Regions from separate parts of the Rubrivivax sp. JA1026 genome, predicted to be linked through region 2. Evidence: predicted binding sites of a transcription regulator. Region 2 holds the regulator's gene; each other region holds the start of a gene.
The links. The regulator FNR, encoded in region 2, switches genes on or off when oxygen is low (the NO sensors DNR and NnrR bind a similar motif). The targets are predictions, from matches to a motif close to TTGATNNNNATCAA.
Positions count from the first base shown of each region.

Region 1: a site for FNR is predicted at 3,827-3,840, ahead of G5B56_RS13425 (TraR/DksA C4-type zinc finger protein). Genes of this name have one in related genera too.
Region 3: a site for FNR is predicted at 2,215-2,228, ahead of G5B56_RS14910 (DUF2249 domain-containing protein). Genes of this name have one in related genera too.

Region 1 covers NZ_JAALCQ010000007.1:175,152-182,897, forward strand. Annotated here, with positions in the region: gene G5B56_RS13410 (M14 family metallopeptidase) at 31-1,728, opposite strand; gene G5B56_RS13415 (class II glutamine amidotransferase) at 1,787-2,554, opposite strand; gene G5B56_RS13420 (NAD(P)/FAD-dependent oxidoreductase) at 2,560-3,786, opposite strand; gene G5B56_RS13425 (TraR/DksA C4-type zinc finger protein) at 3,912-4,289, shown strand; gene G5B56_RS13430 (hypothetical protein) at 4,428-5,639, shown strand; gene G5B56_RS13435 (DNA cytosine methyltransferase) at 5,639-6,895, shown strand; gene G5B56_RS13440 (malate synthase G) at 6,905-7,746, opposite strand, start outside.
Region 2 covers NZ_JAALCQ010000001.1:418,397-426,142, forward strand. Annotated here, with positions in the region: gene G5B56_RS01900 (cation-translocating P-type ATPase) at 1-25, shown strand, start outside; gene ccoS (cbb3-type cytochrome oxidase assembly protein CcoS) at 35-271, shown strand; gene ccoN (cytochrome-c oxidase, cbb3-type subunit I) at 261-1,700, shown strand; gene ccoO (cytochrome-c oxidase, cbb3-type subunit II) at 1,723-2,349, shown strand; gene G5B56_RS01920 (CcoQ/FixQ family Cbb3-type cytochrome c oxidase assembly chaperone) at 2,364-2,531, shown strand; gene ccoP (cytochrome-c oxidase, cbb3-type subunit III) at 2,528-3,442, shown strand; gene ccoG (cytochrome c oxidase accessory protein CcoG) at 3,456-4,946, shown strand; gene G5B56_RS01935 (hypothetical protein) at 4,970-5,209, shown strand; gene G5B56_RS01940 (hypothetical protein) at 5,262-5,495, shown strand; gene fnr (fumarate/nitrate reduction transcriptional regulator Fnr) at 5,544-6,287, opposite strand; gene hemN (oxygen-independent coproporphyrinogen III oxidase) at 6,475-7,746, shown strand, end outside.
Region 3 covers NZ_JAALCQ010000008.1:239,605-247,350, forward strand. Annotated here, with positions in the region: gene G5B56_RS14900 (acyl-CoA dehydrogenase family protein) at 1-348, shown strand, start outside; gene ccoG (cytochrome c oxidase accessory protein CcoG) at 354-1,808, opposite strand; gene G5B56_RS14910 (DUF2249 domain-containing protein) at 1,896-2,183, opposite strand; gene G5B56_RS14915 (CHASE2 domain-containing protein) at 2,285-4,699, opposite strand; gene G5B56_RS14920 (FecR domain-containing protein) at 4,687-6,309, opposite strand; gene ppdK (pyruvate, phosphate dikinase) at 6,403-7,746, opposite strand, start outside.

The DNA of each region.
Region 1 (7,746 bases), on a different contig from region 2:
CTGCGACGAGCAAGCCCCGTCGCAGCTCCTTCAGTCGAGCGTGACCTCGGTGCGCACCGTGCCGGCGCGGTCGGCGCTGGCGACGAGCCCGATCGCCGCGCCCCGCGGCCCCTGCACGACCCACTCGACGACCGCGCGGTCGGCGGTGATCTCGCGCTGCGGCAGGAAAGCCTGCAGCGACTGGCGCGGCGCGTGGCCGTCCAGGTGCGGGCCTTCGATGCGTTCGCGGCCGGAGATCAGCGTGCACTCGGGCGGCAGGTGGATGCGGAACACCGTGCCGCGCACCGTCTTGCGCTCGATCGCACGCTTGCTGATGTTCGACGGCAGGTAGCCGGCGTTGCCGACGGCCAGGCGCACGCGCCAGGTGTCGGGGCCCAGCGCCCGCACCTCGGCGCGCAGCAGCTCGAGCTTCGGCAGCGACAGCGCGAGCTGCGTCAGCCAGGCCGGGAAACGTGCCGCCTCGCGTTCGCGCAGCGCCGGCGGCGGGTTGCGCCAGTAGTTCATGCGGTCCCAGCCGCCGAGCTCGACCATGCCCAGCTGCGGGTGGCGGAACGGGTACCAGTCGACGTGCGCCTGGCCGCCGCACTGCTCGTCGCTCCACTTCAAGAGCTTCAGGTCGTCCTCGGGCGGGTGGTCGCGGTACCACTCGATCCACTTGTAGTCGGTGATGCCGGCTTCCTTGTTCGGCGCCCAGATCTCGACCGTCCAGAACAGCGCCCCGAGGTGCTCGTAGACCCAGTCCTGGGTGCCGGTGATGACTTCCTTCGGGTGGTACTTGAAGTCGTGGAAGCTGCTGATCGCCGGGTAGCCGGTGAGCCTGGCGCCGATGTCGGACAGGCGCTTGTAGATCCACAGGTCCTCGGGCGTCATGTCGTCGTCGGACTGGGTGCCCATCGGCCGCAGGATGACGCCGCTGTGGGTGTGGAAGCTGACCGCGGCGCCGACGTTGGGGTGGCGCACGAGGAAGTCGACCATCGCCCGCACCTCGGGCTCGCTGGCCGGGTAGGGGCCGGCGCCGAGCTGCTCGAACTCCTGGCGCCAGTAGGCGGGGAAGTTGCGGTTCAGGTCCAGACCCTCGACGTCGCGGTTTGCGCTGATGCGCACGCCGTCGAAGTGCTTCAGCGTGCCCTCGGGGATCAGCCGGTAGTACTCGCCGCCGAACTCGCCGGGCTCGCGCGCGACCATCAGCCGCGGTTCTTCGGCGTGTTTCTTCCACGGGCCGTGCGGGTCGGGCACCCGCATGTAGAGGATGCGGCCGTCGCCGTCGACGTCCTCGATCGTCAGGCCGTCGACCGGCTCCTCGGCATACGGGTAGGGCCGCGTCGACGAGCGGATGTGGCGCGGGCGCTCGGCCAGCGCTAGCTCGGCACCGTCGGGGTTCAGGCGCGGGCAGAGGTAGACGGCGCGCGTGTCCAGCAGCTGGCGGATCTTCTCGTCGCCGGCTTCGTAGCCGGTGACGAGCTGGTGCAGCCAGTACAGGCAGGCGGTGCTGGCGGTCAGCTCGGCGGCGTGGATGTTGCCGTCGACCCAGAACGCAGGCTTGTCGACGTCGGCGCCGGTGTCGGGGTTGGTCAGCACCACCAGCCAGATGTCGCGACCCTCGTGGCTCTTGCCGATGGACTCCAGCCGCACGAGCCCGGGGCGGGCGGCGGCGTAGTCGGCCAGCAGGCGCGAAAGCTCGGCGTGGCGGTAGAAGACGTCGAAGCGGGGGACGGGAATGGCGGCCATGGTGTCGTCGCGGCGGGAGACCGCGGCGATTGTGGCCCGCGCCGGCCGTGCGTGGGGCTCAGGGGCAGCGCCGCAGCCGGCACTCGCCGTCGACGAAGACACGCAGCTCGCCCGGTGCGAACGCCGACCAGGGCTCGCCGGCGGTCAGCGGCTCGGTGGCGACGATGGCGACGCGGTCGCCGGGCTGGGTCAGCGCGGCGAAATCGACCGTCAGGTCCTCGTCGGCCAGCGTCGCGGCGCCGAACGGATGGCGGCGCTCCAGCGAATGCAGCTTGGTCGAGCCGTGCGCCCACAGCGCCTGGCCGTTGGACAGCAGCAGGTTGAACGTGCCGTGGCGCGCCGGCAGCGGCAGCAGCTCGGCGAGCGTGCAGGTCAGCTCGTCGATGCTCGGCAGGTCGGCGTGGGCCTTGTCCAGCTCCTGCATCAGCCAGCAGAAGGCGCGTTCGCTGTCGGTGTCACCCACCGGGCGGAAGGCGCCGTGCAGCCGCGGCGCGAAGTCCTTCAGGTCGCCGTTGTGCGCGAACACCCAGTAGCGGCCCCACAGCTCGCGCACGAACGGGTGGGTGTTCTCCAGCGCGACGCGGCCCTGCGTCGCCTTGCGGATGTGGGCGACGACGTTGAGGCTCTTGATCGGGTAGTGCTTGACCAGCTCGGCCACCGGGCTGGTGCGCGCGCCGTGGTGGTCGATGAAGTGGCGCAGCCCGCGCTCCTCGAAGAAGCCGATGCCGAAGCCGTCCTTGTGCTCGTCGGCGCGGCAGGCCAGACCGGCGAAGCTGAACATCACGTCGGTCGGCGTGTTGGCATTCATGCCGAGCAGCTGGCACATCGCGGTTACTCGAACATCAGTTTGGTCATGCCGCGCCAGCTGAGCAGGCGGCCGGGGTTCTGGCGCTCCTCGAGCACCGCGCTCATGCGGCGCAGGATGCGCGGGCTGCGGCGCGCGCGCCAGACGACGAGGTCGGCCAGCCAGGGCAGGCGGTTGACGTGCGCGGCCTTCTCGTAGAGCTCGAAACGCGGCTTCAGGCCGGCCAGCGCGGCCTCGTGGCGGGCGCGCACCGCGGCATCGTCGCCGCCTTCGGCCAGCGCGGCGGCGGTCAGCAGGCCGGTCTCCAGCGCCTTGCCGATGCCCTCGCCGGTGAAGGCGTAGGTGCTGCCGGCGGCTTCGCCGGTGACCAGCAGCCCGGGGCGCGACCAGCGTGCGCCACCCAGCGAGCAGCGCAGCGGCGCGCCCTTCCAGTCGCCGCGCAGCTCGCCGCGCGCCAGCAGGTCGGCCGCCGGGGCGTGCACCGCGGCGAAGGTGTCGAGCATCCGGCGCAGGTTGACCTCGCGCATCGAGGCCCGGCCCCCTTCTTCGCTGGCGTGGCTGGCGGTCAGCCCGACCCCGACGTTGAAGGTGCCGCCCGGGCCGGGAAAGATCCAGCCGTAGCCGCCCGACAGGCGCGGGTGCCAGACGATCTGCAGCTCGCGCAGCGTCGCCGCGAGCTCCGGGTGGTGCAGGTAGCCGCGCAGCGCGACGCTGCTGGGCGCGCGGCGCTCGCAGACGCCGGCGGCGACCAGCGGCGGCGCCGCGGCGCCAGTGGCGAGCACGACCCAGCGTGCACGCACCTCGTGTTCGATGCCGTCGCCACGCAGCCGGGCGCCGACGACACGTTCGCCGTCGAGCAGCGGGGCGACGAAACGCCACGGCGCGGCGAAACGCGCCCCGGCCGCACGCGCGGCGCGGCAGACGATGTCGTCGAGATCACGCCGCGGCAGCACCGCCAGCGTGCCGGGCACGTCGACGTGGCCGCCACGCGGCGCGACGCAGCGCACGTGCGCGGCGCGCAGGGCGCGGTCCATCACCTCGTCGTGCACGCCGAGCACACGCAGCGCGGCGTGGGCGTCGGGGATCAGGCCGTCGCCGCAGACCTTGTCACGCGGGAAGACGTGCTGGTCGACGAGCAGCACGTCGTGCCCGGCCGCGGCGAGCGTGCGCGCGCAGGCGCTGCCGGCCGGGCCGGCGCCGACGACGAGCACTTCGCAGGCAGCCGGAAGCACGGGAGGCGACACGCGGCCCATTGTAGGGAGCGCGGCCGGGGCCGCCGCGGCGGGCTGCGGCTTGATGAACCTCAATTCAGCACCCGACAGCGCGGCGCAAGATGAGCCGCACCGAGGCTCCCGAGAGCCCTGCCGAGGAGAAGACGATGTCCACCCAACTGACGGCGGGCCAGCGGGCATGGCTGGAAGCCGCGCTCGTGCAGCGGCAGCACCAGCTCGACCGCCGGCTCGAAGACCACCACCAGGGCCTGTCGCGCGCCGAGCACGCGCACGAGCTGCGCGAGCAGGATCACGACGACCAGCCGCAGCGTGAGGACGAGCGCGACGTCGACATGGCGCTGTCCGACCTGGAGCTGCGTGAACTGGGCGAGGTCAGCGCCGCGCTGCGCCGGCTGCAGGCCGGCGCGTACGGCCGCTGCGCCGACTGCGACGAGGCGATCCCGTTCGACCGGCTGAAGGCCGAGCCCTGGGCGCTGCGCTGCGTCGGCTGCGAGAGCCGGCGCGAACGCCGGCAGCGGTCCTAGGATCAGTACCTAGCGCCGCACGGGCATACCGTACTCCCCCGCGTAGACGTGCCACGCGCCCTCTCTGGGGGGCGTTGATTCGGCTTTGGCGGCGTGCTTTAGTCCGACCGAGCGCTGCCGAATCTCGAAACGCCGGCCATGCTCAGGCCGAACCTAAACTGCTGCTCCATCCATCAGAACACCGCGCTTCCAGCGAAAACAATGGCAGGGTTCAAGTACGAACAGTGGCAGGTCAAGCGCGCAGCCAAGCAGCCGCTGCTGGACTTCCTAGTCGAAGGCCTTCAGGCCGCTGGTTGCACCATCGTTTACGTAAGCGATGCGGGACTCGCACCGTTTCACATCACCTTCGACACTCCGCTCGGCGAACGGCACGGCGTACTTGCCTACGCGTTCCTGGCCAACTCCAAACTCACTCGCAATCGTCCCGCTGACGAGCATCGCTTCCAGATCAAGTATGGCGGCGACCCAACGTTGCGGCTTCCCTTGGAGCAGGATCCGTCGCGGTTGGTGACGACGATCTTTGTCGGCATCGACCCGAAGGAGGGCATCCTGGTCGGCGCCGACCCGGTGCTGCACGACCAGACGCGCATGTTCATCAGCCTGGAGTTCAAGCGGGCACATGCCGAAGCAATCGCCACGGCAGGATGGCACGCCTGGGAGCGCGACAGCCGACGCCGGGAGGGAGAGCCCATCGAAACGCTGGTAGGCGTCGCAAAGCGTCGTGTCTTGGACTTCATACGCTTCGAGCGGCTCGCGCATGGCCTGGACGCGGGACACCGGCAGTTGCTCGCAGAACAGTTCTTCGGCAGCCCAGCGCTCTCCGAGTCGGGGACGCATGCGCTGACTAGCGAACTGAGCATGTCGAGCCAACAAGTCCTGGACCTCATCCAGAGCGCGAGCCGGCTAAAGATGGCCGTCCGGGGCTGGGTCGCGGAGCACCATCTGGAGCAGTACCTACAACGCGTTCCTGGCGTCCGCGACTGTCGCAGGCTCGACCAAGAAGGCCGCCCCGATATCGAACTCCGATTCAGGAACCGGGGGCCAATATTGATTGAGTGCAAGAACGTGCTGCGTCAACGGGCGGCTGATGGCTGTCCTCGCGTCGACTTCCAGCGCACGCGTGCCTCCAAGGGCAACCCCTGCTCGAGGTACTACCAACCCGAGGACTTCCAGGTGCTCGCGGCCTGCCTCCACGCCGTGACTGAGCGCTGGGAGTACCGGTTCATACCGACGAAGGCGCTGCCTCCTCATGCCAAGTGCTCGGGGAGAATTCAGAGCGCCCTGAAGGTAGGTGCCAACTGGCACGAAAATCCGGCAGACGCCTTCGCCCTCATTGCCGCCGCACCCTGATGTCCAAGCAGTTTTCCGTCCTCAGTCTCTTCACAGGTGTAGGCGGCCTGGACTACGGCTTCGAGGCCGCCGGCTTTGAAACCCGAGTCGCACTTGAGTGGGACCACCAGTGCTGTGAGAGCCTGCGGGCCAGCCGACCATGGCCGGTGATCGAGGACGACCTGCTGAAGACGCCAACCCAACGCATTCTTCAGGCGGGCCGGCTGCGCTCCGGCAGTGTCGACATGCTGATCGGTGGTCCGCCCTGCCAGCCCTTTTCCAAGAGCGGTTGGTGGAAGTCCGGCGATAGCCTCCGCTTGGAAGACCCTCGCGCCAACACACTGGCGGGCTACCTGCGAGTCCTCGAAGAGGTACGCCCGAAGGCATTTCTTCTCGAGAACGTCGAGGGACTCGCGTTTGGCGGTAAGGATGAAGGGCTACGGCTGTTGCTGCAGGCGATCGGCCGGATCAATGTTGCATCCGGCACCGCGTATCGCCCCGTCGTGGTCACGCTGAACGCGGCCGACTATGGGGTGCCGCAAACACGAACACGCGTCTTCGTCATCGGCAGCAGGGATGGCCGAGTCTTCGTACCACCACCACCAACGCACCGCGATCCGTCACTTCCCCTGGAAGAACATGAGGCCTGGGTTACGGCCTGGGACGCCATCGGGGATCTCGACGTTGAGGGCGTGGCGGATGAAGATACGTGCCTAACAGGCAAGTGGGCTGACTTGCTTCCTTCGATTCCAGAAGGGCAGAACTATCTCTGGCATACGGACCGCATGGGCGGCGTGCCACTTTTCGGGTGGCGTCGTCGCTACTGGAACTTTCTGTTGAAGCTGTCAAAAGATCGGCCAGCATGGACCATACAGGCACAGCCCGGTCCAGCTACTGGGCCGTTCCACTGGAAGAACCGACGCCTGACGATCCGCGAACTGAGTCGAATCCAGACCTTCCCCGAAGACCTCGTCGTCACGGGCGGCAGAGTCGAAGCGCAGCGCCAAGTGGGCAATGCCGTCCCCAGCCTGCTTGCAGAGGTGCTCGCACGGGCTATCCGCCAGCAGTTCTTTCGTAGTCCACTGAAGCGCGAGCGGCCGGAACTTGCCGTGGCACGTCGTACTCCGTGTCCTCCGCCCGAGCAACCGGCAGACGTACCGGCGAAATACTTGTCTATGGCCGGAACTCATGCGCCCCATCCGGGGACAGGGCGCGGGTTCCTCTACCAGCAGGCAGAGCAGCAGACAGGGACGCTGTTCGCGGACGCCGAGGCTTGACCGACGCGCTTAGGCCGCGGCCTTCACCTTCAGCCGCCAGGCGTGCAACAGCGGCTCGGTGTAGCCGGACGGCTGCTGGGTGCCCTTGAAGACCAGGTCGCAGGCGGCCTGGAACGCGGCGCTGTCCTTGGCACGGCCGGCCATCGGGCGGTAGGCCGGGTCGCCGGCGTTCTGCTGGTCGACGACCTTGGCCATGCGCTTGAAGGTGGCACGCACCCGCGCCTTGTCGACGACGCCGTGCTCCAGCCAGTTGGCGATGTGCTGGCTGGAGATGCGCAGCGTGGCGCGGTCTTCCATCAGGCCGACGTCGTGGATGTCGGGCACCTTGGAGCAGCCGACGCCCTGGTCGACCCAGCGCACGACGTAGCCGAGGATGCCCTGCACGTTGTTGTCGAGCTCCTGCTGGATCTCGGCGTCGCTCCACTTGGCCTTCTTGACCACCGGCACCGTCAGCAGGCCTTCGAGCAGGGCCTCGCGCTCGGCGTCGACGTCGGTCTTCTCCAGCGTCTTCTGGATCTTGAAGACGTCGACCTGGTGGTAGTGCATCGCGTGCAGCGTTGCCGCGGTCGGGCTGGGCACCCAGGCGGTGTTGGCGCCGGCCATCGGGTGGGCGATCTTCTGCTGCAGCATCGCGCCCATCAGGTCGGGCATGGCCCACATGCCCTTGCCGATCTGCGCCTTGCCGCGCAGGCCGCACTCCAGCCCGACGAGCACGTTCTGGCGCTCGTAGGCCTGGATCCAGGCGGTGGTCTTCATGTCGCCCTTGCGCAGCATCGCGCCGGCCTGCATCGCGGTGTGCATCTCGTCGCCGGTGCGGTCGAGGAAGCCGGTGTTGATGAAGGCCACGCGGT
Region 2 (7,746 bases):
GAACGCGCTGCGGGCGGGGCGCTGAGGTCGTCGCATGGACATCCTGTACCTGCTCATCCCGCTGTCGGCGGTGCTGGTGCTGATCATCCTCGGCGTCTTCGGCTGGGCCCTGCATCGCGGTCAGTTCGAGGACCTCGAGCACGAAGGCGAGCGCATCTTGCGGGACGACGATGGTCCGGTTGATGACCATCAAGTCTTAACCCAGATCAAGCCAGAAAAATCGTCAAATTTGCTTCCTGAACGACGCGAGGAGAAGCCGTATGGCTCATGAATCGTCACCGGCGACCCCGGTGTACTACGACACCCCGGTGAGGTATTTCTCCGTGGTGGCCGTGCTGTGGGGGATCGTCGGCATGCTGGTGGGGGTGATCATCGCCGCCCAGCTGGCATGGCCGGACCTGAACTTCGGCATCCCCTACATCACTTACGGGCGTCTGCGGCCGCTGCACACCAACGCGGTCATCTTCGCGTTTGGTGGCTCGGCGCTGTTCGCGACCTCCTACCACGTCGTCCAGCGCACCTGTCAGGCCTCGCTGTTCCTGCCCAAGCTGGCGATGTTCACGTTCTGGGGCTGGCAGGTGGTGATCCTGCTCGCGGCGATCTCGCTGCCGCTGGGCTTCACGACCGGCAAGGAGTACGCCGAGCTCGAGTGGCCGATCGACATCCTGATCGCCGTCGTGTGGGTGTCCTACGCCATCGTGTTCTTCGGCACGATCGGCAAGCGCACCGTGCGTCACATCTACGTGGCGAACTGGTTCTTCGGCGCCTTCATCATCGCCGTGGCGCTGCTGCACATCGTCAACAGCGCCGAAGTGCCGGTGTCGCTGACCAAGAGCTACTCGGTCTACGCGGGCGTTCAGGACGCGATGGTCCAGTGGTGGTACGGCCATAACGCCGTCGGCTTCTTCCTCACCGCCGGCTTCCTGGGGATGATGTATTACTACATCCCGAAGCAGGCCGGCCGCCCGGTCTACAGCTACCGCCTGTCGATCGTGCACTTCTGGGCACTGATCTTCACGTACATGTGGGCGGGCCCGCACCACCTGCACTACACCGCGTTGCCCGACTGGACGCAGTCGATCGGCATGATCTTCTCGCTGGTCCTGCTGGCCCCGAGCTGGGGCGGCATGATCAACGGCATCATGACGCTGTCGGGCGCCTGGCATAAGTTGCGCGACGACCCGATCCTGAAGTTCCTGATCGTCTCGCTGTCGTTCTACGGCATGTCGACCTTCGAAGGGCCGATGATGTCGATCAAGACGGTCAACGCGCTGTCCCACTACACGGACTGGACCGTCGGCCACGTGCACAGTGGTGCGCTCGGCTGGGTGGGCCTGATCTCGATGGGCTCGCTGTACCACCTGATCCCGCGCATGTTCGGCCGCCAGACGATGTACAGCACGCGCGCCATCGAGCTGCACTTCTGGATCGCCACGATCGGCATCGTGCTCTACATCGCCGCGATGTGGATCGCCGGTGTCATGCAGGGTCTGATGTGGCGTGCGGTCAACCCCGACGGCACGCTGGTCTACAGCTTCGTCGAAGGCGTCAAGGCCACGTACCCGTTCTACGTGATCCGCCTCGGCGGCGGCCTGCTGTACCTGACCGGCATGGTCATCATGGCCTGGAACACGGTCATGACCATCAAGAGCGGCAAGGTCGTCCCGGCCCCGATCCCGATGGTCGCCGCCCACGCCTGACCGCCAGAACCCTAGGAGATACATGACCATGGCAAAAAACCATGCCGTCGGCGGTCACGAGAAGATCGAGACCAGCAACTTCCTGATGATCGTGCTGATCCTGCTGACGGTTGCCGTCGGCGGGCTCGTCGAGATCGTGCCGCTGTTCTTCCAGCGCTCGACGACCCAGCCGGTCGAAGGCCTGAAGCCCTACACGCCGCTGCAGCTGGCCGGCCGTGACATCTACATCCGCGAGGGCTGCTACGGCTGCCACTCGCAGATGGTGCGTCCGTTCCGTTCCGAGACGCTGCGCTACGGCCACTACTCGATGGCCGGCGAGTTCGTCTACGACCATCCGTTCCAGTGGGGCAGCAAGCGCACGGGCCCCGACCTGCAGCGCGTGGGTGGCCGCTACAGCGACGAGTGGCACCGCATTCACCTGAACAACCCGCGTGATCTGGTGCCCGAGTCCAACATGCCGGCCTACCCCTGGCTGTCGCGCAACGAGGTCGACGCCGACGGTCTGGCGCCGCGCATGAAGGCGCTGCGCTCGGTCGGCGTGCCCTACAGCGACGACGAGATCGCGCAGGCGGCCGGCGAGGTCAAGGGCAAGACCGAGATGGACGCGGTCATCGCCTACCTGCAGGTGCTGGGAACGGCCGTCAAGTGACGCCGTCCACGACCATGGACATCAACACCCTCCGCACCATCGTCACCGTCGCGAGCTTCGCGCTCTTCATCGGGATCGTGGTCTGGGCCTGGTCTCGGCGGCGCCGTGGCCAATTCGATGAGGCCGCGATGCTTCCCTTCGCCGAGAAGGAAGGCGTCGAGGCCTCAGGAGAACGGAAATGAGCGATTTCTTCAACTCAGGCTGGTCGCTTTATGTGGCCGGCATCACCATCGTCAGCCTGGTCTTCTGCCTGGTGCTGCTGATCATCGCCAGCCGCCGCAAGGTGATGGCCGACGACAACACGACCGGCCACGTCTGGGACGAGGACCTGCGCGAACTGAACAACCCCCTGCCGCGCTGGTGGGCCGGGCTGTTCCTCGTGACGGTCGCGTTCGCGGTCATCTATCTGGTTCTGTATCCGGGTCTCGGCAGCCACAAGGGTTCGCTGCAGTGGACCAGCACCGGCCAGCACTCGACCGAGATGGAAAAGGCGCGTGAACAGATGGCGCCGCTGTACGCGAAGTTCGTCGACCAGCCCGCCGAGGTGCTGGCCAAGGACCCGCAGGCGATGGCCATCGGCGAGCGCCTGTTCGCCAACAACTGCGCCCAGTGCCATGGCTCGGATGCTCGCGGCAGCAAGGGTTTCCCCAACCTGACCGACAACGACTGGCTGCATGGCGGCACGCTCGACAAGATCAAGGAAACGATCACCCTCGGCCGCGTCGGCAACATGCCGCCGATGGCTGCAGCCGTCGGCACGCCCGAAGACGTGAAGAACGTCGCCCAGTACGTGCTGAGCCTGTCGGGCAGCCCGCACAACGAGGTGGCGGCGCAGCAGGGCAAGGCGAAGTTCGCGGTCTGCGCGGCCTGCCACGGCCCCGACGGCAAGGGCATGCAGGCGGTGGGTTCGGCCAACCTGACCGACAAGATCTGGCTGCACGGTTATGGCGAGCAGGCGATCGTCGACATGGTCGTCAACGGCAAGGTCAACATCATGCCGGCGCAGGCCTCGCGGCTGAGCCCGGAGCAGATCCACGTGCTGGGTGCCTACGTCTGGAGCCTGTCGCAGACGAGCACCGTCGCGACGCGCTGAACGGGAGCATGAGATGAGCCAGGCCCGGGCCGACCTCGACAACCGGCCCGTCCCGGCATCGGCCGCCTCGGACGAGGCGCCGGCGACAGCCGGTGCCGCGACCGAGGCGGTCGTTTCTCTTTACGTCAAGAGCAAGCGCATCTACGCACGCTCGGTCTCGGGCTGGTTCAACGGCTGGCGCTGGGCGCTGGTGTGGATCACGCAGCTCGTGTTCTACGGCCTGCCCTGGCTCGACTGGAACGCGCGCCAGGCGGTGCTCTTCGATCTCGGGGCGCGGCGCTTCTACATCTTCGGGCTGGTCCTGTATCCGCAGGACCTGATCTACCTGTCGGCGCTGCTGATGATCTCGGCGTATGCGCTGTTCCTGTTCACCGCGGTGGCCGGGCGGCTGTGGTGCGGCTACGCCTGCCCGCAGACGGTCTACACCGAGATCTTCATGTGGGTCGAGCGGCGCTTCGAAGGCGACCGCAACGCCCGCATGCGGCTCGATGCCGGCCCCTGGAACTTCCAGCGGCTGTGGCGCAAGAGCGCAACGCAGACCGTCTGGATCCTGATCGCGCTGTGGACCGGCCTGACCTTCGTCGGCTACTTCACCCCCATCCGCGAGCTGCTGCCATCCGCGTTCGCTTTCACGCTCGGCCCGTGGGAGACCTTCTGGACGCTGTTCTACGGCTTCGCCACCTGGGGCAACGCCGGCTACATGCGCGAGCAGGTCTGCAAGTACATGTGCCCGTACGCGCGTTTCCAGAGCGCGATGTTCGACAAGGACACGCTGATCGTCAGCTACGACGCCGAGCGGGGAGACCCGCGCGGCACGCGTTCGCGCAAGGTCGACGCGCGCAGCCAGGGGCTGGGCGACTGCATCGACTGCGGGTTGTGCGTCCAGGTCTGTCCCACGGGCATCGACATTCGCGATGGCCTGCAGTACGAGTGCATCGGCTGCACCGCCTGCATCGACGTCTGCAATGGCGTGATGGACAAGATGAAGTACCCGCGCGGGCTGATCCGCTATGCCACGCAGAACGGCATGGCGCAGCACCAGACGCGCGGGCAGATGCTGCAGCGGGTGTTCCGGCCGCGGGTGCTGGTGTACACCGCGATCCTGTTCGTCATCGTCGGCGCATTCGCCGCCAGCCTCGCGCTTCGACACCCGTTCCGCGTCGACGTGGTGCGTGACCGGGCGTCGCTCGCCCGCATCGTCGACGACGGCTACATCGAGAACCTGTACCGGCTGCAGGTCATGAACGCCACCGAGTCGCCGCAGCGCTACCGCGTGCGTGCCGAAGGCCTGGCGGGCATGGTGATCGACGGGCAGCCGGAGTTCGACGTCGAATCCGCCGGCGCCCGCTGGGTGACGATCGCGCTGCGCGTGCCGCCGCAAACCGCCACGCAGGCAGGGCCCGGTGCCCACACGATACAGTTCCACGTCGACCGGCTGCCCGACGCCCGGGATCCGTCTTCCGTGGTCGCTTCCGAGAATTCCACCTTCGTCGTCCCCCGCTGAAGCGGCCACGACAGGAGTCCCTGATGAGTCCGAATCAAGTTTCCCGCGACACGACGCCCTGGTGGCGCATCGGCATGGTCTGGCTGGTCCTTGGCGGTCCGCTGGTGGTCGTCGTCGCGTCGCTGTCGACGGCCGTGATCGCGATCCGCGGCGCCGAGGCGGTGATCACCGAGGTGCCGTCTTCGGTTCCTCAATCCGGCCAGGTGCAGGCGGACACGCCGGCCGTCGCGGCTCGCAACCACGCCGCCACGGCGGCGCCCTGACGCGCTTTTCGCGGGCACGGTCATGAAGCGGCGGGCAAGAGACTGGAGCGCCGTGCTCTGGCCGGCCTTCATGGCGGCTGTGGTGCTCGAGCTGGCGCTGTTCGCCTTCGTCGACCCGGCCTCGCTGCGCTGGCTCGGCGGTGCGGTGGTCGAACTGCAGCCGGTGGCGGTCTACACCGTGGCCTTCTTCGCCTTGTGGGTGGTCGTGGCCGCGGCGGCGGGCCTGACGCTGCTGCTGTCGCGCAGCGAAGCCGAGATCAACAGCCGCAGCTTTCGCGGCCGCTGAAAGCAAGACGCCGCGCGGTGCGCGGCGTCTGGCGTATGGGCAGCCGTCTCAGCAGGCGGCCGAGGAGCCGTTGACGAGCTTCTGCAGGGCTTGCGGGTCGAGCACGCGGATCTGGCGTTGCTTGACTTCCAGGATGCCGTCATCCTGGAACTTCGAGAAGGTGCGGCTGACCGTCTCGAGCTTCAGGCCCAGGTAGCTGCCGATCTCTTCGCGCGTCATGCGCAGGATCAGCGAATGCGGCGAGAAGCCGCGCGTCTGCAGCCGTTGGGTCAGGTTCAGGAGGAAGGCAGCGAGGCGTTCCTCGGCCCGCATGCTGCCCAGCAGCAGCATCACGCCGTGATCGCGAACGATCTCGCGGCTCATGATCTTGTGCAGCTGGCGCTGCAGGTCGCTGAACTCGCGCGACAGGTCTTCCAGCTGCTGGAACGGGATCACGCAGACTTGCGAGTCTTCGAGCGCGACCGAGTCGCAGGTGTGGCGGTCGGTGCCGATGCCGTCGAGGCCGAGCAGTTCACCGGCCATCTGGAAGCCCGTCACCTGGTCCCGCCCGTCTTCCGACGAGACGCAGGTCTTGAAGAAGCCGGTGCGCACCGCGTACAGCGACAGGAACGGATCGCCGGCGCGGAACAGCGTCTCGCCGCGCGGCACTGCACGGCGCGTTGCCACCATCGTGTCCAGGCGCTCGAGCTGATCGTTGGACATGCCGACCGGCAGACACAGTTCTCGCAGATTGCAGCTCGAGCACGCGACCTTGAACGGTTCGAGCCGGATGCCGGAAGACGTGTTGTTCATAGGGGTTCGACGATTGGAAGCAGTTCGGTCCGGCGTGGCGGTGTTCACCCGAGTATCGCTCATGACGTCGCTCAAGGGCAGGGGCGATTCTTCGCTCGCGTCCCGGGGTGTCGCTTGAGGCAGATCAAGCCCGTCAGGTGGGGGTTTGGCACAGTCCAGCCCGTACCGCATGACGGCCGGATGAATTATGGACACGATTGTTCCTGAAGCACTGCTGAGGCGCCTCGACGTGCCCGGCCCCCGCTATACCTCTTACCCCACCGCGGATCGCTTCGGCGAGGCCTTCGGCCCAGCAGAGTACCGGCAGGCGCTGCGCCAACGAGCCGAAGGCAGCACCGTCGGCGGCACGCCGCCGCTGTCGCTTTATATCCACATCCCGTTCTGCGAATCGGTCTGCTACTACTGCGCCTGCAACAAGATCATCACGAAGCACCACGAGCGCAGCACCGAGTACCTCGATGCGCTCGAGGCCGAGATTGCGATGCATGTCGCCGAGCTGGGCAAGGGGCAGACGGTTTCGCAACTGCACTTCGGTGGCGGCTCGCCGACCTTCCTCACCGACGAGGAGATCGCCCGGCTGATGAACACGCTGCGCGACGCGTTCAAGGTCGTCGCCGGCGCCGAGATCTCCATTGAGGTCGATCCGCGCACTGCGACGCCGGAGCGGCTGCGCAGCCTGGCGGCCGTCGGCTTCAACCGCATCAGCTTCGGCATCCAGGACTTCGATCCCGAGGTGCAGGAGGCCGTGCACCGCGTCCAGTCCTATGACAGCGTGCGCGATCTCGTGATCGCCGCCCGTGCCAACGGCTTCGAGTCGATCAACGCCGACCTGATCTACGGCCTGCCCAAGCAGACGCCGGAGTCGTTCGCGCGCACCATCCAGCAGATCGCCGAGCTGCGCCCGGACCGCATCGCGCTGTACGCCTATGCGCACCTGCCGACCCGCTTCAAGCCGCAGCGCCGCATCCTCGCCGAGGATCTGCCCAAGGGCGAAGAGCGCATCAAGATGCTCGGTGGCGCGATCGCCGGCTTCATCGCCGCGGGCTACACCTACATCGGCATGGATCACTTCGCGCTGCCCGGTGACGCCTTGTCGGCGGCGCGCCGCCAGGGGCGCCTGCACCGCAACTTCCAGGGCTACAGCACGCAACCCGACTGCGACCTGATCGCGCTGGGCGTGTCGTCTATCGGCCGCATGGGTGCGACCTACAGCCAGAACGCCAAGACCCTGCCCGAGTACTACGAGTCGATCGCCAAGGGTGAATTCCCGATCGTGCGCGGCCTCGCGCTGACGCGCGACGACCTGCTGCGCCAGGCGGTGATCATGGCCATCATGTGCCAGGGGCGCGTCGAGTACGAGTCGATCGAACTCTCCCACATGATCAAGTTCCGCGACTACTTCGCGGCCGAGATCGAGGACCTCAAGCCCTTCGCCGAAGGCGGTCTCGTCGAGGTGAAC
Region 3 (7,746 bases), on a different contig from region 2:
TATGCCAAGGAGCGCGTCGCCTTCGGCAAGCCGATCTTCGAGCACCAGGCGGTGCAGTTCCGCCTCGCCGACGCGGCGACGCAGATCGAGGCCGCGCGCCAGCTGGTGCACCATGCGGCGGCACTGAAGGACGCCGGCCAGCCCTGCCTGAAGGAAGCGGCGATGGCCAAGCTCTTCGCCAGCGAGATGGCCGAGCGTGTCTGCAGCACCGCGATCCAGACCTTCGGCGGCTACGGCTACGTCAACGACTTCCCGGTCGAGCGCCTCTACCGCGACGTGCGCGTCTGCCAGATCTACGAAGGCACGAGCGACGTGCAGCGCATCCTGATCGGCCGCGCGCTGGCCTGAAGGCTTCAGCGCGGCACGAGGAAGGTCGACTTCTCGCGCCGCGACAGCGCCGGCTGGCCGTCTTGCGCGGCCGCGCTCAGCACGAAGGCCACCGGCACCGACTGCCCGGCCAGCGGCGCTGCGGTCTCGGCCGGCAGGCGCAGGCGCACGACGACCTGGGCGGCGCCGGCGGCGTCGACCGTGATCGGCGGGGCGTCGACCACCAGCCCGGCCGGGCCTTCGGCCGTGACGGCGAGCTTCTGCGGCTGTTCGCTGCGGTTCGTCACCTGCAGCCGGTAGACGTTCTCGATCGCACCGTCGTCGACCAGGCGCGCCAGCGTGCTGCGGTCCTTCAGCACGTCGAACTGGAACGGGCTGCGCAGCGCCAGGCTGGCGGCGAAGGCCAGCGTCAGCGCCGCGAGCAGCGCGCCGTAGATCAGCACCCGCGGGCGCAGCACGCGGCGCAGCGTCTCGCGCCGGCTCCAGCCGCCGGCCACCGCGTTCTCGGTCGAGTAGCGGATCAGGCCGCGTGCGTAGCCCATCTTGTCCATCACGCCGTCGCAGGCGTCGATGCAGGCGGCGCAGCCGATGCACTCGTTCTGCAGGCCGTGGCGGATGTCGATGCCGGTCGGGCAGACCTGCACGCACAGCGTGCAGTCGACGCAGGAGCCCAGGCCCAGCGCGCCGGCGTCGGCTTTCTTCGAGCGTGCGCCACGCGGCTCGCCGCGGCCGCTGTCGTAGGCGATGACCAGCGAGTCGCGGTCGATCATCGCGCTCTGGAAACGTGCGTAGGGGCAGATGTACTTGCACATCTGCTCGCGCAGCAGGCCGGCGTTGCCGTAGGTGAAGGCGCCGTAGAACAGCGCCCAGAAGGCGCTCCAGCCGCCGATGTCGCCCTGCAGCGTCGCCGGCACCAGTTCGCGGATCGGCGTGAACCAGCCGACGAAGGTCAGGCCGGTGACGAGGCTGAACACGGTCCACGCGGCGATCTTGCCGCTGCGGCGCGCGAGCTTGCCGGCGCTCCACGGTGCGCGGTCCAGGCGCAAACGCGCCAGGCGGTCGCCTTCGAACTGGCGCTCGATCCACATGAAGATCGAGGTGTAGACCGTCTGCGGGCAGGCGTAGCCGCACCACAGCCGGCCGGCGACCGCGGTGAAGAAGAACAGCGCCAGCGCCGACAGCACCAGCAGCGCCGCCAGATAGATCAGGTCCTGCGGCACGAGGACCAGGTCGAAGAGGTAGAAGCGCTGCGCGTCGATGTCGAACAGCACCGCCTGGCGGCCGGCTATCTCCAGCCACGGCAGGCCGTAGAAGAAGAGCTGCGTCAGCCAGACGAAGACCCAGCGCCAGGTGGCGTAGCGGCCGCTGACGGCGCGGGCATGGATCGGCTGGCGCTTCTGGACCAGCGACACGACTTCCGGCGCCCCGGCGGCAGCGGCGACGGGGCGGATCGGGATCACGCCGGCGCGTTCGTGCTTCACCGCGGCCCCGGCTTCCGGCCGACGCCGACGCAGTCCGTTGGCCGGCCGCACAGGCAGGCTTCGGTGACGACCCAGGTCATCGCCGGCTCAGCCGCAGCAGCGGCCGCCCGAGCAGCACGAGCCGGCGGCTTCGGCCGGCACGGCCTTGCGGATCTCGAGCTGCCAGGCCGCGGGGCCGTCTTCCAGGTAGGCGACGCTGAACAGGCCCGGCCAGCGCTCGTGCAGCTGGCGCTGCAGCGGCACCGGGTCGTGGTCGTTGACCAGCAGCAGGCCGTCGCCGGCGGCCAGCTCGGCCAGGCGGCCGAAGACGAGGGCGTGGCGTTCGGCCGGCGCGACACCGCGCAGGTCCAGGACGGAGGGGCTGGGGAAGCTCATGGTCGGGCGTAAGGTGTATGACGCGAGCATGTTAACGCGCATCAAGCGTCAAAGCAATTTGGCAAATGCACCTTTACGTCGCCGGCGCTCGACGGCCGGCTTCAGCCCCGTGGTGCCGTGCCCCAGCGCTGCATCGCCTCGAGTAGCGCGGCACGCGACACCGGCTTGGCGAGGTGGGCGTCGCAGCCGGCCTCGCGGCTGTCGCGCACGTCCTCGTCGTAGGCGTTGGCCGTCAGCGCGACGATCGGCGTGCGCACCAGCCCGCGCTCGGCTTCGCGGCGGCGCCATTCACGCGTCGCCGCCAGGCCGTCCAGGCCGGGCATCTGCATGTCCATGAAGACGAGGTCGTAGCGCCCGGACTCCAGGCGCTGCAGCGCCTGCTGGCCGTCGGCGGCGACGTCGAGCCGGCCGACGTGGCCGGAGAGCATCGCGCTGACGATGTAGACGTTGAGCTCGTTGTCCTCGGCCAGCAGCACGCCGTCCAGCCAGGCCTCCGGCGGCGGCAGCACCGGCGTCGCCGCACCGGGCCCCGGGGGAGTGTGCGCCGCAGACGCGGGGGTGTGCGCGGCCAGCGGCAGCTCCAGCGTGAAGGTCGAGCCGACGCCCGGCCGGCTCTCGAGCCGCAGGTCGCCGCCCATCTGCTGGGCCGTCGCCCGCGTGATCGCCAGCCCGAGGCCGGTGCCGCCGTAGTCGCGCGTGATGCGGTCGTCGGCCTGCACGAAAGGCTCGAAGACCAGTGCCTGCTGCGCCGGCGCGATGCCGATGCCGGTGTCGCGCACCGTGAAGCGCACGCCGCCGGCGGCCGAGCGTGCCGCCTGCAGCGACACCTCGCCGCGTGCCGTGAACTTGATCGCGTTGCCGAGCAGGTTGGTCAGCGCCTGTTCGACGCGGCGCCGGTCGCCGCTCACCCAGGCCGGCAGGTCCTCGTCGACGTCGAGCACGAAACGCAAGCCCTTCGCCGCGGCACGGGGCTGAAGCAGCGCCGCGACCGAGTCCAGCGACGCACGCAGCACGAACGGCTCGACCACCAGCTCCAGCCGGCCGGCCTCGATCTTGCCGAGGTCCAGCAGGTCGTCGATCAGCGCGGCCAGCGTCTGCCCGGCATGGCGGAACACGTCGACGTGGCGGCGCTGCTCGTCCGACAGCGGTGTCGCCGTCATCAGGTCGGCGACACCGAGCACGGCGTTCAGCGGTGTGCGGATCTCGTGGCTGACGGTCGCCAGGAAGGCCGACTTGGTGGCGCTGGAGCGTGCCGCGATCTCGCGCTCCAGCGCCAGCCGGCGCTCGCACTCGGCCTGCTCGCGGCGCTGCAGCACGAGCAGCGCCGCCAGCGCCGCGACCAGGGCCGCCAGTGGTGCCGCCAGCGGCAGGCTGATCGCCGCCAGCGCCATGGCCGCGCTGCCGGCCCCCAGCAGGCCCAGCGCGGCGAGCGCCGAGCCGGCGAGCAGCACGCCGGTGCCGGCGGCCGTCAGCGCGGCGCCGAGTGCCGGCAGCAGCGCCAGCAGCAGCGTCGCCGCCTGCAGCGGCACGCCGGCCGTGCGCACCAGCGGGCCGTCGCGCAGCGCGGCGAAGGTCTGCGCCGCGATCTCGGTCGCGTCGGCCTGGCCGGCCACCGTCATCGTGCGCCCGGCCAGCAGCGCGCTGCTGCCGACGAAGACGACGCGGCCGCGCACCGCATCGGCCAGCGCACGCCCCGGGTCGCCGTCGACGACATCGGTGGCGGCGAGCGTCCACGCGTCGCGGTACGAGATGCGTTCGACCCGGCCCTGGGGGCCGAACAGCGGCTGCACCCGCCCCCGTTCGTCGACCGGCCAGCGCGCGTCGACATGGCCGCCGGCGGCCAGCAGCGCGGCCAGCGCGATCGACGGCTGCCGCTGGCTGCCCGCGGCGTGCCACAGCGGCACGTGGCGCAGCACGCCGTCGTCGTCCAGCGGTGTCGTCACCACGCCCAGCCGCAGTGCCGCCGGGTTGTCGGGCCGCACGCTGGCCGCCGGCAGCAGCAGCTCGCGCCAGTGCTGCGCGGCCGGCTCGCCGTCGGCGGCACGTGCGCCGGCCAGCGCGTCGACGCCGGCCGCAGCCAGCACCACCGGCGCGCCGGGGCGGCCGACGACCTCGGCCAGCTTGCGGTCGTCGAGCGTGCGGCCGTCGGCGCTGCGGCCGGCCGCCGTCGGCCCGGCCACCGGGCGCCCGTCGACGGTGTCACGGCGCTCGGCCAGCAGCAGCTGCAGCACGACGGCCCGGGCGCCGTGGCGGCGCAGGCCGTCGATCAGCAGCGCGTGGGTGTCGCGCGTGTAGGGCCAGGCGCCGGTGCCGCGCAGGGCCTCGATCGAACGGTCGTCGGCATCGACGATCAGCACCCCGGCGGGCGCCCGGGTTGGCGCTGCGGTGCGCTGCGCCCAGTCCTGCAGCGGCTGCGACCACCAGGACTGCAGCGGCGAGACGCCGACTACGACGGCGGCGACCAGGCCTGCCGCGGGAACGATCCAGCGTCGCCGGCCGGGGCTCAGAGCAGCCACAGCAGCGCCGGCAACAGCCACCACCAGTGCCAGGCGGCCGGCACCTCGAACTGCTGCGCCGTGCCCCAGGCGCCGGGGCGGCCGTCGCTGCCGACACCACGCACACGCACGTGGTAGAGGCCCGCGCCCGGCGGCTCGAAACTCCAGGCGGCGCGGTCCGAGCTGCCTTCGAGCACCGGGGCGGCGAAGCCGGCGTCGCGCGCGACCTGGATCTCGTAGTGCACCCCGGGCCGCGGCGACGCCGGCCAGGCCAGCGTCACGCGGTCGTGCCGGGCCTCGGCCTGCGGCGGCACGGCCGGTGGCGCGGGAGGCGGCTCGACGACCTCCAGCGCCAGCGCTTCGCCCCAGGGCCCGGCGTCGCCGCCCGGGCGCACGCTGCGCAGGCGCCAGAAATAGCGGCCCGGCGCCAGATCGACGCTCGTCGCCGTGTCCACCAGCTCGCGCTCGACCTGCGGCGACTCGAACGAGGCCACGGTGTCGACCTGCAGGCGGTACTGCGCGGCCTGAGGGTGGCGTGTCCAGGCGAAGGCCACGCGGCCGGCGTCGACGCGGGCGGCGGGCGCAGGCGCCATCGGCATCGGCGGCTCGGGGCGCGCCTTCAGCTCGAAGCCGGCGCGTGCGTCCAGGCCTTCGAGCCCGTCGGCGCCGATGGCGCGCACACGCAGCTCGTAGCGGCCGTCGGGCAGGTCGTCGGGCCACTCGGCGGCGGCCTCGTCGAAACGGCCGTCCAGCCGCAGCCGGCTGTCGGCGTCGGCGTCCAGCACCTGGGCTCGGTACGCGGTGGCGCCGGCCAGCGGCGGCCAGGCGAACGCCAGCGGCAGCCGCGTCACCGGGCCGGCCGGCAGCGCCAGCACCGGCGCCGTGGGCAGCGGCCGGGCGCGCTGCACGCCGTCGGCGGTGGCGACGAGGCCCCGGCCGGCGGCCACCGGCCGGGCGCCGGCCGCGACCCGGCCGCGCAGCACCTCCAGCCGCGTGCCGTGTGCGTCGCTGCGGGCGCGGAACTCGGTGCCGCGCACGGCGAGGTTGACGACCGGGGTGCGGATCTGCAGCCGCGGCCGCGGCGGCGAGGCCGGCGCCGGCGGCACGCTGGCCTCGGCACCGCCGTTCTCCAGCTTCAGCCGCGATTCGCGGTAGGCGCTGGCCCCGCGCCGGTCCAGCGCCTCGACACGCAGGCGGCTGCCCGGCTCGACGAGCAGCCGCGAGCCGTCGTCCAGCCCCAGCACCGCCGAGGACGAGCGTGCGCCGGTGACGATCTCGTCGCCGGCGGCCACCTGTTCACCGGAGGCCAGCGGCCGCGGCGCCTCGCCGGCGCGGCGCAGTTCGACCTCGCCGTGCACGAACAGGACGTCGGCCTGCACCGGCTGCGCGCGCAGCCAGGCCACGGGGATCTCGAGCGGGCGCCCGACCGGCAGACGGCGCGGCTCGGCAACCTGGTTGCGCTGCTGCAGCGCCTGCCAGCCGATGCCCGGCGCGAGCAGCCGCGCCTGCAGCGCGATCAGCGTGTCGCCGGGGCGCACGCGGTAGGTCCAGACCGGCCCTTCGGCCGCCGCATGGGCGCTGCCGGCCAGCGCCAGAAGCGCGAGCAGGCCGGTCAGGGGAGCGCGGTGCATCGGGGGGGACGACATGCCGTTCGACGAACGGCCGCTGGCCGTCCCGTGAGGTTGCCGGGAGTCTGTCGGCGGGGCCTGTTCGGCATTCCCGGTTCAGGCCGCGATCGCGGCCTGGGCCGCGGCCAGCCGCGCGATCGGCACGCGGAACGGCGAGCAGCTCACGTAGCGCAGCCCGGCGCGGTGGAAGAACGCGATCGAGGCCGGGTCGCCGCCGTGTTCGCCGCAGACGCCGAGCTCGATGTCCGTCCGCGTCGCCCGCCCCTTGGCGACCGCCATCTCGACGAGCTGGCCGACGCCCTTCTGGTCGATCGAGCGGAACGGGTCGTGCTCGTAGAGCCCGAGCTTCAGGTAACGCGGCAGGAAGCTGCCCGCGTCGTCGCGGCTGAAGCCCATCGTCATCTGCGTCAGGTCGTTGGTGCCGAACGAGAAGAACTCGGCGCTGCGCGCGATGCTGTCGGCCATCAGCGCGGCGCGCGGCGTCTCGATCATCGTGCCCAGCATCCAGTGCAGCGTCTCGCCGCGTTCGGCGAACACCTGCTCGGCGACGCGGCGGATCACCGCGGCCTGCTGGTCGAGCTCGCGCACCGTGCCGACCAGCGGCACCATGATCTCGGGCACCACCGCGGTGCCGCGCGCCTTGGCGTTGAGCGCCGCCTCGAAGATCGCGCGCGCCTGCATCTCGGTGATCTCGGGGAAGCTGATGCCGAGCCGGCAGCCGCGGTGGCCCAGCATCGGGTTGAACTCGTGCAGCTCCTCGACACGCAGCTTGATGCGGCCCAGCGACACGCCCATGTCGCGCGCCATCGCCAGCTGGCCGGCGTCGTCGTGCGGCACGAACTCGTGCAGCGGCGGGTCGAGCAGGCGGATCGTCACCGGCAGCCCGTCCATCTCGCGGAACAGGCCCTCGAAGTCGCCGCGCTGGATCGGCAGCAGCTTGGCCAGCGCCTTGCGGCGGCCGGCCTCGTCGTCGGCGAGGATCATCTCGCGCACCGCGAGGATGCGGTCGCCCTCGAAGAACATGTGCTCGGTGCGGCACAGGCCGATGCCGGTGGCGCCGAACCTGCGCGCGATGGCGGCTTCCTCGGGGGTGTCGGCGTTGGTGCGGATCTCGAGCCGGCGGTACTTGTCGGTCAGCGCCATCAGCTTGCCGAAGTCGCCCGACAGCTCGGCGTCGCGCGTGGCGATGCGCCCGGCGTAGACCTCGCCGGTGGAGCCGTTCAGCGAGATCCACTCGCCTTCGGCGTAGACGGTGCCGTCGATGGTCATCGTGCGCGCCTTCAGGTCGACGTGCACCGCGCCGCAGCCGCTGACGCAGCACTTGCCCATGCCGCGTGCGACGACCGCGGCGTGCGAGGTCATGCCGCCGCGCGCCGTCAGGATGCCCTTGGCGACGCTCATGCCGCGCAGGTCCTCGGGCGAGGTCTCCTGGCGCACGAG